DNA from 2 places in the Pseudomonas sp. NFACC46-3 genome. Region 1 is predicted to be linked to the other one. Evidence: predicted binding sites of a transcription regulator. Region 1 holds the regulator's gene; the other holds the start of a gene.
What was found. Region 1 encodes sigma-54, which starts transcription at its own class of promoters, with help from an activator protein. Its sites were predicted from a motif close to ANTGGCATNNANNTTGCTNT; they were not measured.
Positions count from the first base shown of each region.

Region 2: BM300_RS25460 (pilin) is a predicted target of sigma-54. The motif match lies at 4,113-4,132, and genes of this name have one in related genera.

Region 1 covers NZ_FOTH01000031.1:31,207-44,437, forward strand. The annotation lists gene mlaE (lipid asymmetry maintenance ABC transporter permease subunit MlaE) at 1-81, opposite strand, end outside; gene BM300_RS24260 (ATP-binding cassette domain-containing protein) at 81-890, opposite strand; gene BM300_RS24265 (KpsF/GutQ family sugar-phosphate isomerase) at 1,165-2,139, shown strand; gene BM300_RS24270 (KdsC family phosphatase) at 2,140-2,664, shown strand; gene lptC (LPS export ABC transporter periplasmic protein LptC) at 2,672-3,241, shown strand; gene lptA (lipopolysaccharide transport periplasmic protein LptA) at 3,228-3,779, shown strand; gene lptB (LPS export ABC transporter ATP-binding protein) at 3,779-4,504, shown strand; gene BM300_RS24290 (RNA polymerase factor sigma-54) at 4,669-6,162, shown strand; gene hpf (ribosome hibernation-promoting factor, HPF/YfiA family) at 6,239-6,547, shown strand; gene ptsN (PTS IIA-like nitrogen regulatory protein PtsN) at 6,560-7,024, shown strand; gene rapZ (RNase adapter RapZ) at 7,027-7,884, shown strand; gene BM300_RS24310 (HPr family phosphocarrier protein) at 7,900-8,175, shown strand; gene BM300_RS24315 (ZIP family metal transporter) at 8,427-9,317, opposite strand; gene BM300_RS24320 (superoxide dismutase) at 9,346-9,957, opposite strand; gene BM300_RS24325 (hypothetical protein) at 9,960-10,400, opposite strand; gene BM300_RS24330 (class II fumarate hydratase) at 10,429-11,805, opposite strand; gene BM300_RS24335 (hypothetical protein) at 11,798-12,193, opposite strand; gene pmbA (metalloprotease PmbA) at 12,478-13,231, opposite strand, start outside.
Region 2 covers NZ_FOTH01000035.1:39,779-45,293, reverse strand. The annotation lists gene coaE (dephospho-CoA kinase) at 1-164, opposite strand, end outside; gene BM300_RS25475 (prepilin peptidase) at 164-1,033, opposite strand; gene BM300_RS25470 (type II secretion system F family protein) at 1,035-2,252, opposite strand; gene pilB (type IV-A pilus assembly ATPase PilB) at 2,255-3,955, opposite strand; gene BM300_RS25460 (pilin) at 4,179-4,616, shown strand; gene BM300_RS25455 (BON domain-containing protein) at 4,927-5,280, shown strand.

The DNA of each region.
Region 1 (13,231 bases):
GGAGCGGCCCAGTACCGCCACCACGTCGATACCCGAGCGACCAAACAGGCGAATTCTTTCCAACAGTGATTTCTTGCGCATCAGCGCTTCCCCAGCAGATCGGTACGGTAATCCGTGGCCGGAAAATGGAACGCCACCGGCCCGTCCGGATCACCCTTCATGAATTGGCGAATGCGCGGATTGTCAGAATCCGCCAGTTCCTGGGGCGTGCCCTGCCCCAGCACCTGGCTATCGCCAACCACATAGATATAGTCGGCAATGCTCGCGGTTTCGGCCAGGTCGTGGGAGACCACGATGCTGGTGATGCCCAGCGCATCGTTGAGCAGGCGGATCAGGCGCACGAGCACACCCATGGCGATCGGGTCCTGCCCGACGAAGGGTTCGTCGTACATGAGGATCTTCGGATCGAGGGCAATCGCCCGCGCCAGCGCGACCCGCCGCTTCATGCCGCCGGACAGCTCGTCGGGCATCAGGTCGAGGGCGCCCCGCAGCCCGACGGCCTGCAACTTGAGCAGGACGATGTCGCGGATCATCTCTTCCGGCAGCTCGGTATGGACCCGCAACGGGAACGCCACGTTCTCGAACACATCGAGATCGGTAAACAGCGCGCCACTCTGGAACAGCACGCCCATGTGCTTGCGCGCATCGAACAGGTCGCTGCGAGACAACTGGGGAAGATTCTGACCATTGACCCAGACTTCGCCGGCGCTGGGGCGCAGTTGTGCCCCGATCAGCCGCAACAGCGTGGTCTTGCCACACCCGGAAGGCCCCATGATGCCGGTGACCTTGCCGCGCGGAATGCGAATATCGATGTCATTGAAAATGCTGCGCGTCCCTCGCTTGAAGGACAGTCCCTTCAGCTCGACCGCGTAGGCGTTGTCGGCACTCATCTAAACTCCTTGCGATGCAGCCTCACATTCGAATGCCCTGGGCAGCCGACAAGCGCCGGTACCGCCGGGCATGCGAACCGGCGGCGAACTATATCACTGCAACGGCCAAGCGCCCAAGGCCAACGCCCCGCCTGTTAAGCCTGGCTTAAGGTTAAAAGCCACATTTTATGTCGAACCTTGCGGCCTCCCGAACAAAGCATGACGAACTTACGTGAGGGAATTGTTCATTGCCGCTATAATCGCCGCCTTTTCATCGGGCTATACGATTTCTGACATGAGCCAATCCAGCGACCTGATTCAATCGGCACAACGTACCATCCGCCTCGAGCTCGAAGCCGTGCAAGGCTTGCTGCCCCATATCGACGCTAATTTCGTACGCGCCTGCGAGATGATTCTGGCCAGCAAAGGCCGGGTGGTCGTGGTCGGCATGGGCAAGTCCGGGCACATCGGCAACAAGATCGCCGCCACCCTCGCCAGCACCGGCACCACGGCCTTTTTTGTCCATCCGGCCGAAGCCAGCCACGGAGACATGGGCATGATCACCCGGGACGACGTCATCCTGGCCCTGTCCAACTCCGGCTCCACCAATGAGATCATAACGCTGCTGCCGCTGATCAAGCGCCTGGGCATCCAGTTGATCAGCATGACCGGCAACCCGGGCTCGCCGCTGGCCAAGGCCGCCGAAGTCAACCTCAATGTTCATGTCGAACACGAAGCCTGCCCGCTGAACCTGGCACCGACCTCCTCCACCACCGCGGCCCTGGTCATGGGCGACGCCCTGGCCGTGGCGCTGCTGGAAGCCCGGGGCTTCACCGCGGAAGATTTCGCCTTTTCCCATCCCGGTGGCGCCCTCGGCCGTCGCCTGCTGCTGAAAGTCGAAAACGTGATGCACGCTGGCCAGGATTTGCCACAAGTGCTGCGCGGCACGCTGCTCAAGGACGCCCTCATGGAAATGACCCGCAAAGGGCTGGGCATGACGGTGGTCCTGGAGACCGACGGCAAGCTCGCCGGGATCTTCACCGACGGCGACCTGCGCCGCACCCTGGACCGCACCATCGACATTCACAGTGCGACCATCGAGCAAGTCATGACGCCCCACGGCAAGACCGCCCGCGCCGAGATGCTCGCCGCCGAGGCCCTGAAGATCATGGAAGACCACAAGATCAGCGCCCTGGTGGTTGTCGACGACGAAGACCGTCCGGTGGGCGCCCTGAACATGCACGATTTGCTGCGTGCGGGAGTCATGTAAATGAACACAGACCTGTTGCAACGCGGCCAAGCCATCAAGCTGGCGGTTTTCGATGTGGACGGCGTGCTGACCGACGGTCGCCTGTACTTCCTTGAAGACGGCAGCGAGTTCAAGACGTTCAACACCCTCGACGGCCAAGGCATCAAGATGTTGATGGCCGCCGGAGTGCAGACCGCTATCATCAGCGGCCGCAAGACCCCAGTGGTCGAGCGGCGCGCGAAGAACCTCGGCATCCCGCACCTTTACCAGGGGCGCGAAGACAAACTGGTGGTGCTGGACGAGCTTCTGGGTCAACTCAACCTAAGCTATGAACAGGTGGCCTACCTCGGTGACGACCTGCCAGACCTGCCGGTGATTCGCCGGGTCGGCCTGGGCATGGCGGTCGCCAACGCGGCCAGCTTCGTCCGCGAGCACGCCCACGGCGTCACCACGGCGCGAGGCGGCGAAGGTGCGGCCCGCGAATTCTGTGAACTGATCCTGCGCGCCCAGGGCCACCTCGAAGCGGCCAACGCCGCGTACCTGTGAGCCATTTATGCTGAGCAAGAAGATTCGCACCATCGTGGTGTTCGGCTGTATCGCGGCGATTTTTGCTGCGGTGGGCTACTGGAACATCAGCCCCGAACGGTTTCTCGACCGGCCTGCGGCCCAGATCGAGGAAAAGATCGACTGGTACGCGACCAACACGCATACCCTGCAGTACCTGCCCGACGGCAAAGTGCAGTACGAGATGACGTCCGACAAGGTCGACCACGTAAAGGCCACTGACATTACGCTGGTCACCAAGCCCGACCTGAACATGTTCCGCGGCACCGAGTTTCCGTGGCATGTGCAGAGCGAGCATGCCGAAGTCAATTCCGGCGGCACCGAAGTGGAACTGATCGACTCGGTGCGCATCGCCCGAACCGACGAGAAAAACCGTACGACCATCATCACCAGCACGCGCATGACCGTGTTCCCACAGCAAGAATATGCGCAGACCGAGCAACCCGTTAGAATCGACGGCGCCGGGGGTGTATCGACCGGCACGGGAATGAAAGCGTATTTGAAGGAAAGCAGGATACACCTGCTATCGAACGTAAGAGGACAGTATGAAGCTCGCTAAAACCCTCCCTATTTTGCTCAGTCTGGGCGCAGCAGCACTGGGAAGCGCGAGCGCCTGGGCTCTTCCCGACGACCGCAACCAGCCTATCCGCATCCAGGCCGACGACGCCCAGCTCGACGACAAGAATGGCGTCGCCACCTATAAAGGCGACGTGATCATCACCCAGGGCTCGATGAAGGTCACCGGCAATACCGTGACCATCACCCGCACCCAGTCCGGCGACATCGACGTGGTGACCTCGGTGGGCAACCTGGCCTATTTCGAGCAGTTGCAAACCGCAGGCGATACCAAGCCTGTGCAGGGTTACGGGGTAACCATCCAGTACCACGCCTCCCAGGATCGCGTCGTCCTGATCGACCGCGCCAAGGTCGTTGACAAGGACAACAACGTGACCCAAGGCGAGAAAATCGTCTACGACACCAACAAGAAACTCGCCAGCGCCGGTCGCGCCACCGGCAGCAAGGTGACCGAGTCGCGTCCGCGGATCGACATGGTGATCCAACCGAAAAAGAAAACCGACGAGCAGAAGGCCCAGTAATGGCAACTCTGAAAGCTCAGCACCTGGCCAAGAGCTACAAGAGCCGTCAAGTCGTGCGTGATGTCAGCCTGTCCATCGACAGCGGCCAGATCGTCGGCCTGCTCGGCCCCAACGGCGCGGGCAAGACCACCTGCTTCTACATGATCGTCGGCCTGGTCCAGGCCGATCAGGGTCGCGTACTGATCGACGACGTGGATGTCAGCCACCAGCCGATGCACGGCCGGGCGAAGGCAGGTATCGGCTATTTGCCGCAAGAAGCATCGATCTTCCGCAAACTGTCGGTTGCCGACAACATCATGGCGATCCTCGAGACCCGCAAGGAACTCGACAAGGCCGGCCGTCGCCAGGAGCTGGAAAGCCTGCTGCAGGAATTCCACATCAGCCATATTCGCGACAACCTGGGCATGAGCCTGTCCGGCGGTGAGCGGCGTCGCGCGGAAATTGCCCGCGCCCTGGCCACCGCACCGAAGTTCATCCTGCTCGACGAACCGTTCGCTGGCGTGGACCCGATCTCGGTAGGTGATATCAAGCAGATCATCCATCACCTCAAGGCCAAGGGGATCGGCGTGCTGATCACTGACCACAACGTGCGCGAGACGCTGGATATCTGTGAAACCGCCTACATTGTCAACGATGGCCAACTGATCGCCGAAGGCGACTCCGCAGCCATCCTGGCCAATGAGCTGGTCAAGGAAGTGTATCTGGGCCATGAGTTCCGCCTGTAATCACAAGTGTCTGGCGAATTGTCCGAGCGTCGTTTAATTTTATTGTGGCGACGCTCTAGGCAAACACTTCAGTTTCAGGCATATAATTTGCTTAAGTTTGGCGCTTCGGCGCCCTGTAGTGGATGGCGCATGTGCGCCGGCTAATAAGGTGTTAAGCCCCTGCCATGAAACCATCGCTAGTCTTGAGAATGGGCCAGCAGCTGACGATGACACCGCAGCTGCAACAGGCCATCCGCCTGCTCCAATTGTCGACCCTGGACCTGCAGCAGGAAATCCAGGAGGCCCTGGAGTCCAATCCGATGCTCGAACGCCAGGAAGAAGGCGACGACTTCGACAACACCGATCCGCTGGCCGACAACGTCGAGCAGAAGACCAACACCGAAATCCCGGAACCGACCTACCAGGAAACCGCCCCGACGGTGGACAACCTCGAGGACGGCGAATGGAACGAACGCATCCCCAACGAACTGCCCGTGGACACGGCCTGGGAAGACGTCTACCAGACCAGCGCCAGCAGCCTGCCAAGCAGCGATGACGACGAGTGGGACTTCACCACCCGCACCTCTGCGGGCGAAAGCCTGCAAAGCCACCTGCTGTGGCAGTTGAACCTGGCGCCGATGTCCGACACCGATCGCCTGATCGCCGTGACCCTGATCGACTGCATCAACAACCAAGGCTACCTGGACGAGACCCTCGAAGAAATCCTGGAAGCCTTCGACCCCGAGCTCGACATCGAGCTGGACGAGATCGAAGCCGTCCTTCATCGCATCCAGCAGTTCGAACCGGCCGGCATCGGCGCCCGCAACCTGGGCGAGTGCCTGTTGCTGCAACTGCGCCAGTTGTCCGCCAAGACGCCGTGGCTGGCCGAAGCCAAGCGGCTGGTCACCGATTACATCGACCTGTTGGGCGGCCGCGACTACAGCCAACTGATGCGTCGCATGAAGCTCAAGGAAGATGAGCTGCGCCAGGTCATCGAACTGGTGCAGAGCCTCAACCCGCGCCCCGGCTCGCAGATCGAATCCACCGAACCCGAATATGTAGTCCCCGACGTGATCGTGCGCAAGCACAATGATCGCTGGCTGGTGGAGCTCAACCAGGAGTCGGTGCCCAAGCTGCGGGTCAACGCCCAGTACGCCGGCTTTGTGAAGCGTGCCGACACCAGTGCCGACAACACCTTCATGCGCAACCAGTTGCAGGAAGCGCGCTGGTTCATCAAGAGCCTGCAAAGCCGCAACGAAACCCTGATGAAAGTTGCCACCCAGATCGTCGAGCATCAGCGCGGCTTCCTGGAGTACGGCGATGAAGCGATGAAACCGTTGGTCCTGCATGACATTGCCGAGGCAGTGGGCATGCACGAGTCGACGATTTCCCGGGTAACCACCCAGAAATTCATGCATACCCCTCGGGGTATCTATGAATTGAAATACTTTTTCTCCAGCCACGTCAGCACCTCCGAAGGCGGCGAATGCTCATCCACGGCCATCCGCGCGATCATCAAAAAACTGGTGGCCGCGGAAAATCAGAAAAAGCCGTTGAGTGACAGCAAGATCGCTGGTTTACTGGAGGCACAAGGCATTCAGGTGGCCCGCCGCACCGTCGCCAAATACCGCGAATCCCTCGGGATCGCGCCTTCGAGCGAACGCAAGCGGTTGATGTAACAGGCCACGCCACAGCGTTCCAGTGGCAGGCATTTCTGCCTGCCGCTTTATGCACTGGCAACGAAGGAGAAGCTGTATGCAAGTCAACATCAGTGGACACCAACTGGAAGTGACCGAACCCCTGCGCACCTACATCGGCGAAAAACTCGACCGATTGGAGAGGCATTTCGACAAGATCACCAACGTGCAAGTCACGATGAACGTCGAGAAGCTGCTGCAGAAAATCGAAGCCACGCTGCATATCCCCGGCGGAGAAGTGGTTGCCAACGCAGAGCACACAGACATGTATGCCGCGATTGACCTGCTGACCGACAAGCTGGATCGCCAACTCAAAAAGCATAAGGAAAAGACCCAGAGCCTCCTCCAGGGCGCAACCGGTCGTTAACCCCCCCAATCCATGATCCGACTAGAAACCATCCTGACCCCCGGCCGTTCCCAGGTGAACGCGCCGGGCGGCAGTAAAAAGAAAGCCCTCGAACACATTGCCAACCTGATCCACCGCGAGGTTCCGGATCTGGAAATGCAGGACGTCTTCGAGGCCCTCGTTGCCCGTGAAAAACTCGGTTCCACCGGTTTTGGCAACGGCATCGCCATTCCCCATTGCCGCCTCAAGGGTTGTAGCGCGCCGATCAGCGCGCTGTTGCACCTTGAAACTGCTATAGATTTCGACGCCATCGACGGCGCCCCGGTCGACCTGCTGTTTGTATTGCTGGTACCGGAAGCGGCGACCGATGCGCACCTCGAGCTGCTGCGCCAGATTGCCAGCATGCTGGACCGCAAGGAAGTGCGCGAAAAACTGCGCAGCGCACCGAGCAACGAAGCCTTGTATCAGGTTGTCGTGGACGAACAGAACGGTCATTAAACATGCGCATGATCATTGTCAGTGGCCGCTCCGGCTCCGGTAAAAGCACGGCCCTCAACGTGCTTGAGGACAGCGGCTACTATTGCATCGACAACCTGCCCGCCGGCCTGCTGCCGGAACTGGCCGAGCGCGCCCTGATCCACACCGAGTTGGCACAGCCGCTGGTGGCGGTGTCGATCGATGCACGTAACCTGCCAAGCCACCTGTCGCGCTTTCCTGAACTGCTCGAGGAAGTGCGCAGCCGGCATATCCAATGCGACGTGCTGTACCTGGATGCCGATGAAGAGACACTGCTCAAGCGTTTTTCCGAAACCCGCCGACGCCACCCACTGAGCAATGCCAACCGTTCGCTGGCCGAAGCCATCGAGGATGAAAGCCAGCTACTGGGGCCGATCGCCGACCTGGCAGACCTGAAGGTCAACACCACGCACCTGAACCTGTATCAGTTGCGCGACACCATCAAGCTGCGCCTGCTCAACCAACCCGAGCCGGGCACGGCGTTCCTGGTGGAGTCGTTTGGTTTCAAGCGTGGCATGCCCGTAGACGCCGACCTGGTGTTCGATGTGCGCTGCCTGCCCAATCCTTATTGGAAACCGGAATTGCGCGCTCAGTCCGGGCTCGACCAACCGGTGATCGACTACCTGGCCGCCCAGCCGGATGTCGAAGAAATGTACCAGGACATCTCCAGCTACCTGCTCAAATGGCTGCCCCGCTTTGCCGCGAGCAATCGCGCCTATGTCACGATCGCCATCGGTTGTACTGGCGGTCATCACCGCTCCGTCTACCTGACCGAACGCCTGGGTCAACTCCTGCAACAATCCCTGAAGAACGTCCAGGTTCGCCACCGCGACCTCAGCTAAAGGATTCACATCGCGATGCCTGCTCAGGAAATTGAAATCATCAACAAGCTGGGTTTGCATGCCCGAGCGTCGGCCAAGTTCGTCGGAGTCGCGGGCCAGTTCAAGGACACCACCATCAGGGTGGGTCGCACACCCGAGACCGCGGTCGACGGTAAAAGCATCATGGCGATGATGATGCTCGCCGCCGGCAAGGGCACCAAGATCCACCTGCACACTGAAGGCGATCGAGCGCAGGAAGCGATGGATGCCCTGGTGGACCTGATCAACAGGTACTTCGACGAAGGCGAATAACCCCCCTGTGGTGAGGGGATTTATCCCCGCTGGGGTGCGAAGCGCCCCCCCCAAAAAAAGCTCTATGCAATCAACCAGGGCCACCGCGAGAGTAGGTTTTGGGGCTGCTTCGCAGCCCAGCGGGGATAAATCCCCTCGCCACAGATTGATCCTGCCCCACAGATTGTCCCCCCTGCCACACAGATTGATCCCTGCCCCACAGATTGTCCCCCTGCCACACAGATTGATCTCTGTCCCACAGACTTTCCCTGTCACGCCAACGCCGTATCCATCACCATCATCAGGCAAAACCCCACCAGCAACCCGAGGCTCGCCAGCTTGTCATGGCCATTGCGGCGCGATTCGGGAATGACCTCGTGAGTCACCACCAGCAGCATCGCCCCGGCCGCCAGCGCCAGCCCCAGGGGCAGCAGCATCTCGGCCAGGCTCACCAACCAGGCGCACAACAGCGCAAACACTGGCTCGACCAGCCCTGACGCAGCGCCAATCACGAACGCCTTGAGCCGCGACATCCCGGCCGCAGCCAGCACCAGCGCGATCACCAGCCCTTCAGGGACATCCTGCAAGGCGATCCCCATCGCCAGGCTGTCGGCATCGGGCATGCCGCCACCCGCCGATACGCCAACGGCCATCCCCTCAGGAATGTTGTGGGCCACGATGGCAAACACGAACAGCCAGATCCGCGGGGCAATGATCGGACGTCCGGGCGCCTCTACCAGCCTTGCAGGGCTGGCTGACACTTTACGGTCGACCAGGTACAGCCCGAATGCCCCCAGCAGGATACCGAAGCTGATCAGGCCACTGGCCGCCCAAGGCGTGAGCCCCAGCTGTTCGGCTGCGGCAATGCCCGGCACGATCAGCGAAAACGCCGTCGCGGCCAGCATCACGCCAGCCCCGAAACCGAGTAACGAATCACTCACGGCCTGGGGCATGCGGCGGATCACCAGCACCGGCACAGCGCCCAACGCCGTGCCCAAGGCGCAAAGCCCACCGCCCTGCAGGGCACGCAACAGTTTCGGCTCCAGGTCCAGCCACGCCAGGCCCTGGGCTACCAGCAATGTCATCCCGGCCAACAATAACAGCGATCCCAAGGCGTAGCGGAACATCCGTCCGCTCCCTATCGCCAGCGTTTCAGTATCCATAGTCAGCCTTGGATTGTTTATGAGGCACTCAGGCCAGCGCAGCCTGGTAACGGCGTGCGACTTCCGGCCAGTTGATCACGCTGTAGAACGCGTTGATGTATTCTGGCCGACGGTTCTGGTACAGCAGGTAATACGCGTGCTCCCAGACGTCCAGGCCCAGGATCGGCGTATGGCCGTTCATCAACGGGCTGTCCTGGTTGCCGCTGCTTTCCACCACCAATGTCTTTTGCGGGGTCACGCTCAACCAGGCCCAACCGCTGCCGAAACGGGTCAGCGCCGCCTTGGTGAATGCTTCCTTGAACCGTTCGAGCCCACCCAGTTGCGCTTCGATCGCGGCGGCCAGGGCCCCCTCTGGGTGTCCACCGCCCTGGGGCGCCATGACCTCCCAGAACAACGAATGGTTGGCATGGCCGCCGCCCTGGTTGATCACCGCGGCCCTGAGGCTTTGCGGCAATTGCTCGATGCTGGACAGCAGTTTTTCGACCGGCCATTCGGCGTATTCGGTACCGTCCACCGCCGCGTTGAGGTTGTTGATGTAGGTCTGGTGATGCTTGGTGTAGTGGATTTCCATGGTTTGCGCATCGATGTGCGGTTCCAGGGCATCGTAGGCGTAGGGCAATGCAGGCAAGGTAAAAGCCATTTTCAATGAACTCCGTAATGAACAGGGGCATCGCGCTGCTGGGGCGAAGCGGCATTGCAACCCAGCAGGCGCTGGGTACGAGGGTATTCACCGTGTTCGCTGATGAACGTCAGCAGTTCGACATAGGTCTTGTGGCTCTGACGCAACGCAGCAGCACGCAGGGCCGGCGCCATGCGCTCGTCCTGCAGGGTCTGCAACAACCGCTGGTGGATGGCGCAGAGGTACTCGGCGCTCTCCTCTGGCTGGTTCAGGCGCAAGTGCAGGTCCGCCAGGTTGTGATGGGAGACGACGCACGCGGCCACCGCTTCGTCGGCATCCGACCAACGCTCGAACAGCACCTGGGCCAGCGCCAGGGCTTGCAGGTAGGCTTCGCGGGCATCTACCAGCTCGCCCAGCATGAAACAGCGGTTGGCCCGTTCAATCGTACGTTTCCAGTGTTCCATGATGAGTCCTCCACACAGGTGTCGGGGGTTACACGCCGCCGGCGGTGAGCTTCTCCGGGTCCAGCAGGACTTCGAGTTCGCTGCGTGTCAGGTCGGTGTGCTCCAGGGCGACATCAATGACCGGCCGACCTTGCTGGTAAGCCTTCTTGGCGATTTCAGCGGCCTTCTGGTAACCAATGATCGGATTCAGCGCGGTCACCAGGATCGGATTGCGCGACAACGCTTCCTTGAGCCGGGCCTCGTTGACCTTGAAGGTGGCGATGGCCTTGTCCGCCAGCAAGCGGCTGGCAGTGGACATCAGCGCGATGCTGCTCAGCAGGTTCTGGGCGATGATCGGCAGCATCACGTTCAATTCGAAGTTGCCCGATTGACCGGCGATAGTGATCACCGTGTCGTTGCCAATCACTTGGGCCGCCACCATCGCGGTGGCTTCAGGAATGACCGGGTTGACCTTGCCGGGCATGATCGAGGAGCCCGGCTGCAAGCCTTCGAGTTCGATCTCGCCCAGGCCCGCCAGCGGCCCGGAGTTCATCCAGCGCAGGTCATTGGCGATTTTCATCAGCGACACCGCCGTGGTCTTGAGCTGTCCGGACACCGCCACGGCGGTGTCCTGGGAGCCGATCAGCGCGAACAGATTCTGGCCTGGGGTGAACTGCACCTGGGTCAGTTGCGTCAGTTGTTGACTGAACAGCTCGGCGAAGCGTGGATGGGCGTTGACCCCGGTGCCGACCGCCGTACCGCCCTGGGCGAGGGATTGCAGGCTCGGCAGCAGGTCCTGCAAGTGGCCGATATTGGCCTTGAGTTGCTGCGCCCAGCCGTCAAGCACCTGGCTCAGGCGCACCGGCATGGCATCCATCAGATGGGTGCGACCGGTCTTGATGAACGGGTGCACCTCCTCGGCCTTGCGCTCAATCACCTGCACTAGGTGCAACAGCGCCGGCAGCAGTTGCTCATGCAAGGCCAGCGCAGCGCTGACATGAATGCTGGTAGGGATGATGTCATTGCTGCTCTGGCCGCAATTGACGTGGTCGTTCGGATTAACCGTTTCCCCCAACAAACGACTGGCAAGGGTGGCGATCACTTCGTTGGCATTCATGTTGGAACTGGTGCCGGAGCCGGTCTGGAAGATATCCACCGGGAAGTGGTCCATGAATTGGCCTTCGAGTAGCCCTTGGGCGGCGTCGACAATGGCCTTGCCCTGGGCCGCGCTGATTTGTTCCAGCTCTACGTTGGCCCGAGCGGCAGCCGCCTTGGCCAGGATCAGGGCGCGAATGAACTGCGCCGGCATACGTTGGCCGCTGACCGGAAAGTTATCCACTGCGCGCTGGGTCTGGGCGCCATAGAGGGCATCCACCGGGACTTGCAGCTCGCCCATGCTGTCGCGTTCGATACGGGTATTACTCATCGGGAGATCCTTGCACCAGTTCAATAAGAGGAATCGACGGCTCCAGGGCGCAGGTCGCCAGCGCCCAGGCATGACTCTGCCAACGCTTGAGGCGGCAGCGGCACAGTGATTGTTGTTCGAGCTCACGCAGAGGACGCCAGGCCTGGTCGAGGCAGAGATTGCGCCAATGCCACGGCAGCGCGACGTCGGCGGCGGTGTCGAGCAGCAAGCGAAACGCGGTTTCGGAAATCATCCACGGCGAAGTGGCTGTGCAGCAGGCCAGATAACGGCCTTCGGCCAGGTAATGCTCGATCAGCCGCGGCTCGTCCGGACTCATCGCACAACGGATCTGGCGACTCATCCAGCGCCAGCTTTCAAGGTAGGGTTGCTCGTGCAGGGCAGAACTCATGACCGGGGCTCACTCGGCGAATGAGATTCATTATTAGATGATAATAAGAAGCAACACAACCGTAAGCCCGTACAAAATTCACCGTGGCGAGGGAACTTGCTCCCGCTGGACTGCGAAGCAGGCCCTGTTTATCAGGGTTGTCATGTCTTTGCGGTGCTGCTGAGATTTTTGCGGCTGCTGCGCAGCCGAGCGGGAGCAAGCTCCCTCGCCACAGGGGTTTCTGCGAACATGAAAAAGGCGCGTCACCCGCTAGGATGACGCGCCTTTTTTACTGCGATTGAAGGTCAGCTACCCGCTACTGTCATCCGCTCGATCAGTACCGAGCCGGTACGGATGTTGCTGCGCATTTCCAGATCGTTGCCCACCGCTACGATCTGCTTGAACATGTCGCGCATGTTCCCGGCGATGGTCACTTCCTGGACCGGGAACTGGATCTCGCCGTTCTCGACCCAAAAACCCGCCGCGCCACGGGAATAGTCGCCGGTGACCATGTTCAGGCCATGGCCCATCAGTTCAGTCACCAGCAGGCCACGCCCCATGCGCCGCAGCAAGGCGGCCTGGTCTTCTTCGCCATGGGTCACGAACAGGTTATGCACGCCACCGGCATTGGCGGTGCTCGGCATGCCGAGTTTGCGGCCCGAATAGGTGCCGAGGATGTAGGACACCAACTCGCCCTTTTCCACGAACGGCTTGGCGTAGGTGGCCAGGCCGTCGCCGTCGAACGCGGAGCTGCCCATGGCCTGCATCAGGTGCGGACGCTCGTCGATGGTCATCCATTCCGGGAACAGTTTCTGCCCCAGCGCGCCCTCGAGGAACGACGATTTGCGGTACAGGTTGCCGCCAGACACCGCCGACAGGAAGCTGCCGAACAAGCCGCCGGCCAGCTCGGCCGAAAACAACACCGGCACTTCACAGGTCGGCACCGGCCGCGCGCCCAGGCGGCTGGCCGCCCGTTGTGCGGCTTTCCGGCCAATGCTCACCGGGTCCGCCAGCAAGGTGCCCTGGCGGTTCACGTCGTACCAGTAATCGCGCTGCATC
Region 2 (5,515 bases), on a different contig from region 1:
TTCGCCAGCGCCGGGCGTCCGGGTTCGACCACCCAGCGCGCCGCATGATCGGCGTCGATGACGTGCACGCCCAGGTCGATGAAATGCTGCGCCGCCGCGCTCTTGCCGCTGCCGATGCCACCGGTCAGGCCGAGAATCCAGGGCTTTTTCACTGAGGTATTCATTAAAAACCGACAGACTGCCAATAGAAGTCGGTTATTTGACCACCCCAGAGCAAGGCAATCCAGCCGGCAATGGCCAGATAAGGTCCAAAGGGAATCTGCGTCGACTCGGGAGCATCACGCAAGCGCAGCACAATCACCCCGACAATGGCGCCCACCAGCGACGACAGCAGCAGTGTCAGCGGCAGGATCTGCCAGCCACCCCAGGCGCCGAGCATCGCCAGCAGCTTGAAATCCCCGTAGCCCATGCCTTCCTTGCCGGTGACCAGCTTGAACACCCAGAACAGTGACCACAGCGCCAGATAGCCGGCCACCGCGCCCCACATCGCCTGGTTCAAGGGCACGAAGAGTCCGAAGCTGTTGATGATCAAGCCCAGCCACAACAGTGGCAGCACCAGGGAATCGGGCAGCAATTGATGCTCGGCGTCGATCAGACTCATGCCCAGCAGGCCCCAGGTCAAGACCATCACCATCACGGCGTGCCAGCCAAAGCCGAAATGCCAGGCGACGAACGCCGATAACGCGCCGCAAGCCAGTTCGGTCAGGGGGTAACGCTTGCCGATGGGCGCGGCGCAGCTCGAACAGCGGCCGCGCAGCATCAGGTAGCTGAGCAGCGGAATGTTTTCCCAGGCGCGGATGCGATGGCCGCAGTGCGGGCACTGGGAGTGGGGCAGCATCAGATTGTAGACCGGGCCCGGGGTTTCGGCCGGCAGGCCCAGCAGGTCGTGAGCCTGCAGGCGCCATTCGCGGTTGAGCATCTTCGGCAGGCGCCACACCAGCACGTTGAGGAAGCTGCCGATGATCAGGCCGAGCAGTGCTGCAACGAGCACGAAAGCCAGGGGATACAGCACGAAGAATTCGCTCAGGGGCATGTCAGATCGCAGAGCCGAGTTGAAAGATGGGCAGGTACATGGCAACCACCAGGCCACCGACGACCACCCCCAGGACCACCATGATGAAGGGTTCCATCAGGCTGGTGAGGTTGTCCACCAAATTGTCCACCTCGGCCTCATAAAAGCTCGCCACCTTGTCGAGCATGTCGTCCAGCGCACCGGATTCCTCGCCGATGGCGGTCATCTGGACCGCCAGGTTCGGAAAGATCCCTGAGGCACGCATGGAAAAATTCAACTGCATGCCGGTCGAGACCTCCTGCTTGATGCGCTGCACGGCATGTTTGAACACCACGTTGCCGGTGGCGCCAGACACCGAGTCCAGGGCCTCCACCAGCGGCACGCCGGCGGCGAAGGTGGTGGAAAGCGTGCGGGCGTAGCGGGCCACGGCGGATTTGTACAGCAAGGTGCCTATCAGCGGCAGCTTGAGCAGCCATTTGTCGCGCCAGTCGCGAAAGCGCTCCGAACGCCTGAGCGCGTACTTCACGCCAAAAAACGCCCCCATCAACCCGCCCAGCATTACCCACCACCATTGCTGCATGATTTCCGACAGGCCGATGACCATCACCGTGAAGGCTGGCAGTTGCGCGCCGAACCCGGAGAATACCGACTCGAATTGCGGCACGACCTTGACCAGGAGGATCCCCGTGACCACTGCGGCAACGAGGACCACGGCCGCCGGGTAGGTCATGGCTTTCTTGATCTTGGCCTTGAGCGCTTCGCTCTTTTCCTTGTAGGTCGCGACCCGGTCCAGCAGGGTGTCCAGGGCACCGGCCTGTTCGCCGGCATCCACCAGGTTGCAGTACAGCTCGTCGAAATATTGTGGGCACTTGCGCAGCGCCGCGGCGAAGCTGTTGCCGGCGGCGACTTCCTGCTTCACCTCGTCCACCAGCTTGCGCATGCTGGGGTTGTCGAAGCCTTCGCCAATGATGTCGAACGCCTGCAGCAGTGGCACGCCAGCCTTGAGCATCGTGGCCATCTGGCGGGTGAAGAGGGCGATATCCAGTGGCTTGATACGCTTGCCCTTGCTGAATATCGAAGTGGATTTCTTGCGCACCTTCTGCGGGTTGATGCCTTGTTTGCGCAGCTGTGCCTTGACCAGCGCCGGGCTCTGGCCCGTCAGCTCGCCACTCATTTTTGTGCCTTTGCGGTCCTTGCCTTCCCAAGTGTAAACATCGGTTTTGACTGCCTTGACCGCCATGTTCAATCCTTGGTGACCCGGTTGATTTCTTCGAGGCTGGTGACGCCCTGCATCACTTTGAGCAGCCCCGACGTGCGCAGGTCATTGAAACCGTCCTTGCGCATTTGCAGATCGATCTCCAGCGAGTTGCCCTCGGCCATGATCAACCGTTGCAGCTCGGGCGTGTTCTTGACCACTTCGTAAACTCCCACGCGCCCTTTGTAACCGTTGTTGCACTGTTCGCAACCGACCGGCTCATAGATCGTGAATGTGCCGAGGTGTTCCCGAGGGAAACCTTCCTTGAGCAAGGTTTCCTCGGGAATCTCGATGGCTTTCTTGCAGTGACTGCACAGCTTGCGCGCCAGCCGCTGGGCAATGATCAGGTGCACGGCGGTGGCGATGTTGAACCCCGGAATGCCCATGTTCTGCAGGCGGATCAGGGTTTCGGCAGCGCTGTTGGTGTGCAGGGTGGAGAGCACCAGGTGCCCGGTCTGGGCGGCCTTGATGGCGATCTCGGCGGTTTCCAGGTCGCGGATCTCGCCGACCATGATCACGTCCGGGTCCTGGCGCAGGAACGAGCGCAGGGCCTGGGCGAAGTCCAGCCCCTGGCGCGGATTCACGTTGACCTGGTTGATGCCTTCCATGTTGATTTCCACCGGGTCTTCGGCGGTGGAAATGTTGATGTCCACGGTGTTGAGGATATTCAGCCCGGTGTAGAGCGACACGGTCTTGCCCGAGCCGGTCGGACCGGTCACCAGGATCAGCCCTTGCGGTTGCTTGAGGGCGGCCATGTACAGGTCTTTCTGGTCCGGTTCGTAGCCCAGGGCATCGATGCCCATTTGCGCACTGGAGGGGTCGAGGATCCGGATCACCACTTTTTCGCCCCAGAGCGTGGGCAGGGTGTTGACCCGGAAATCGATGGACTTGGTTTTCGACAGACGCATTTTCAGCCGCCCGTCCTGGGGTTTGCGCCGCTCGGAAATATCCAGGCTGGCCATGACTTTCAGGCGGGCGGCGATACGGTTGGCCAGTTGGATCGGCGGCCTGGCCACTTCCCGCAGTATGCCGTCGGTGCGCACCCGCACCCGGTAGATTTTTTCATAGGGTTCAAAGTGCAAGTCGGAAGAGCCGCCCTTGATCGCGTCCAGCAGCATCTTGTTGACGAAGCGCACCACCGGCGCGTCGTCGGTGTCTTGACCGCCGATGGAGTCCTGCTTGGAATCGTCGATCGACTCGATGTCCAGGCCATCGAGATCGACATCGCCCATGCCTTCCAGGCCTGTACTGCTGGATTCGAAAAACTTTTCGATGGCGTCACTGAGCTTGTTGTCCTCCACCAGGATGGCTTCGGTGGTCAGGCCGGTACTGAACTGGATGTCATTGATGGCCTGGTGATTGGTCGGGTCGGAAATGCCCACGAACAGCTTGTTGCCGCGTCGCCACAGTGGCAGGGCATGATGTTGGCGCACCAGTTTTTCACTGACCAGCCCCGTGGGTTGGGTGTCTTTCTCCAGGCTGCTGAGGTCCAGCAGGGCCACGCCGAAATGTTCCGAGGCGATTTCCGCCACCTGACGGCTCTGGACCAGTTTGTTTTGCACCAGATAACTGACCAAGGGCATGCGACTGCGCTGGGCCTGTTGGTACGCCTGCTGAGCATTTTGCTCGGTGATCAGTTCGGCCAGCACCAGTTGCTTGGCCAGACCGCTGAGGGGAATGTCATTCATGGGAATACCGACGGCGGACAGTTCATGACTTATAGCCTAGTCAAGCATCGACGCCAAACCAGCGGAGCAGGGTGACAAAAAACGTCAGATAGTGCGGTTGTTGGGGTAGGACGCAGGAGCCTGGCCGGTCGAACCCCTTGCTGGCAGGGCGCGTAGGGTTGGCATGTGCCGTGCAACGGCCGTTTCAGGTCATGAGATTTCGCCTCATGCATTGGAGATGTCTATGAATAAGCAGAGTGGTTTTACCCTGATCGAGCTGCTGATCGTTGTGGCGATCATCGGCATTCTGGCGACGTTTGCGTTGCCGCAGTATTCCAAGTACCAGGCCAGGGCGAAGGCTACGGCCGGTCTGGCAGAGGTATCCGCGTTGAAAGTGCCATTTGAGGACGTCATGAATCAAGGGACCAATCCAACGTTGGACCTTATAGGGGGAACTGCATCCACCAGTAACTGCACGATGACCGCTTCAGGCACGGCTTCCGCAGGAACGGGTACCATCGCTTGTGTTCTTCGCAATGCACCTGCCCCCGTGGCAGGTCAAACAATTACTCTAAGTCGTTCAGCCGCGGGTGTCTGGACGTGCGGCTCTACGGCGGCCCAGGAATTCCTTCCGGCCGGCTGTACTGGCGGCGCTGCCGCTGCCGCCACTCCAGCGAGTTGATGACAGCAGGCGCCCCGCTCTGATGAGCGGGGCTTGATCTTCGAAATCGATCTGACTCCCGTACTTGGAAGCAAAGAGAAAAGCTCAGAAATTCATATGGTTAGTTGGAACCCAAAACCCGCAACTTGCATGTCCAGAATCGGCAGTTCATGCATTTTGCATGATTGTGAAAATTACCGTTTCGCTTAACTTGCTGATTTATAAGTAATTAATGAACGTTTCAAAAGTGGCACAGCCTTCGCACTACTCCTGTTAACCCTGCCGGAATGCATCACCCCGGCAGTTTCTGAGAAAAACAGGAGTTACTCGTATGAAGAAGTTCGCTATCACTGCCGCCGCTGCTACCGCTCTGACCCTGACCATGGCTAGCGCATTCGCCGAGACCACTCAAGCAACTCAGGCGCCAATGATGCTGGCTGCGGGCGAAGTGACAGAGGCCAAGGAAGACGTTTCCGATACCTGGATCACCACCAAGGTCAAAGCTGACCTGGTCACCGAAAAAGGCATTCCAGGCACTGATATCAAAGTCGAAACCAACAAAGGTGTTGTGTCCCTATCTTCGATGACCAAAGTCACTGAGGCACAAAAAGACACCGCTGTGGCGATCGCCAAGAAAATCAAAGGCGTCAAGGCCGTATCGGCTGATGGCCTGAAAGCCGAATAAGGCTAAGACTTCTCGCCTGGACTGGGAGAAGGCGCGGCAAGCGGGCCAGGATATACGTTTGCCGTCGCTTTGGAGTTCATGCGAAAGGCCACACGGACGTGGCCATTACAGGCCCCCGGCATTCGTGCCGGGGGCCTGTTCTATTGTGGGGTGGATCAATTGGGGGGCAGCGGTTGTGGATGAGTCTGTAGGATCGCCATCGCGAGCAAGCTCGCTCCCACATTGTTCTGGGTGA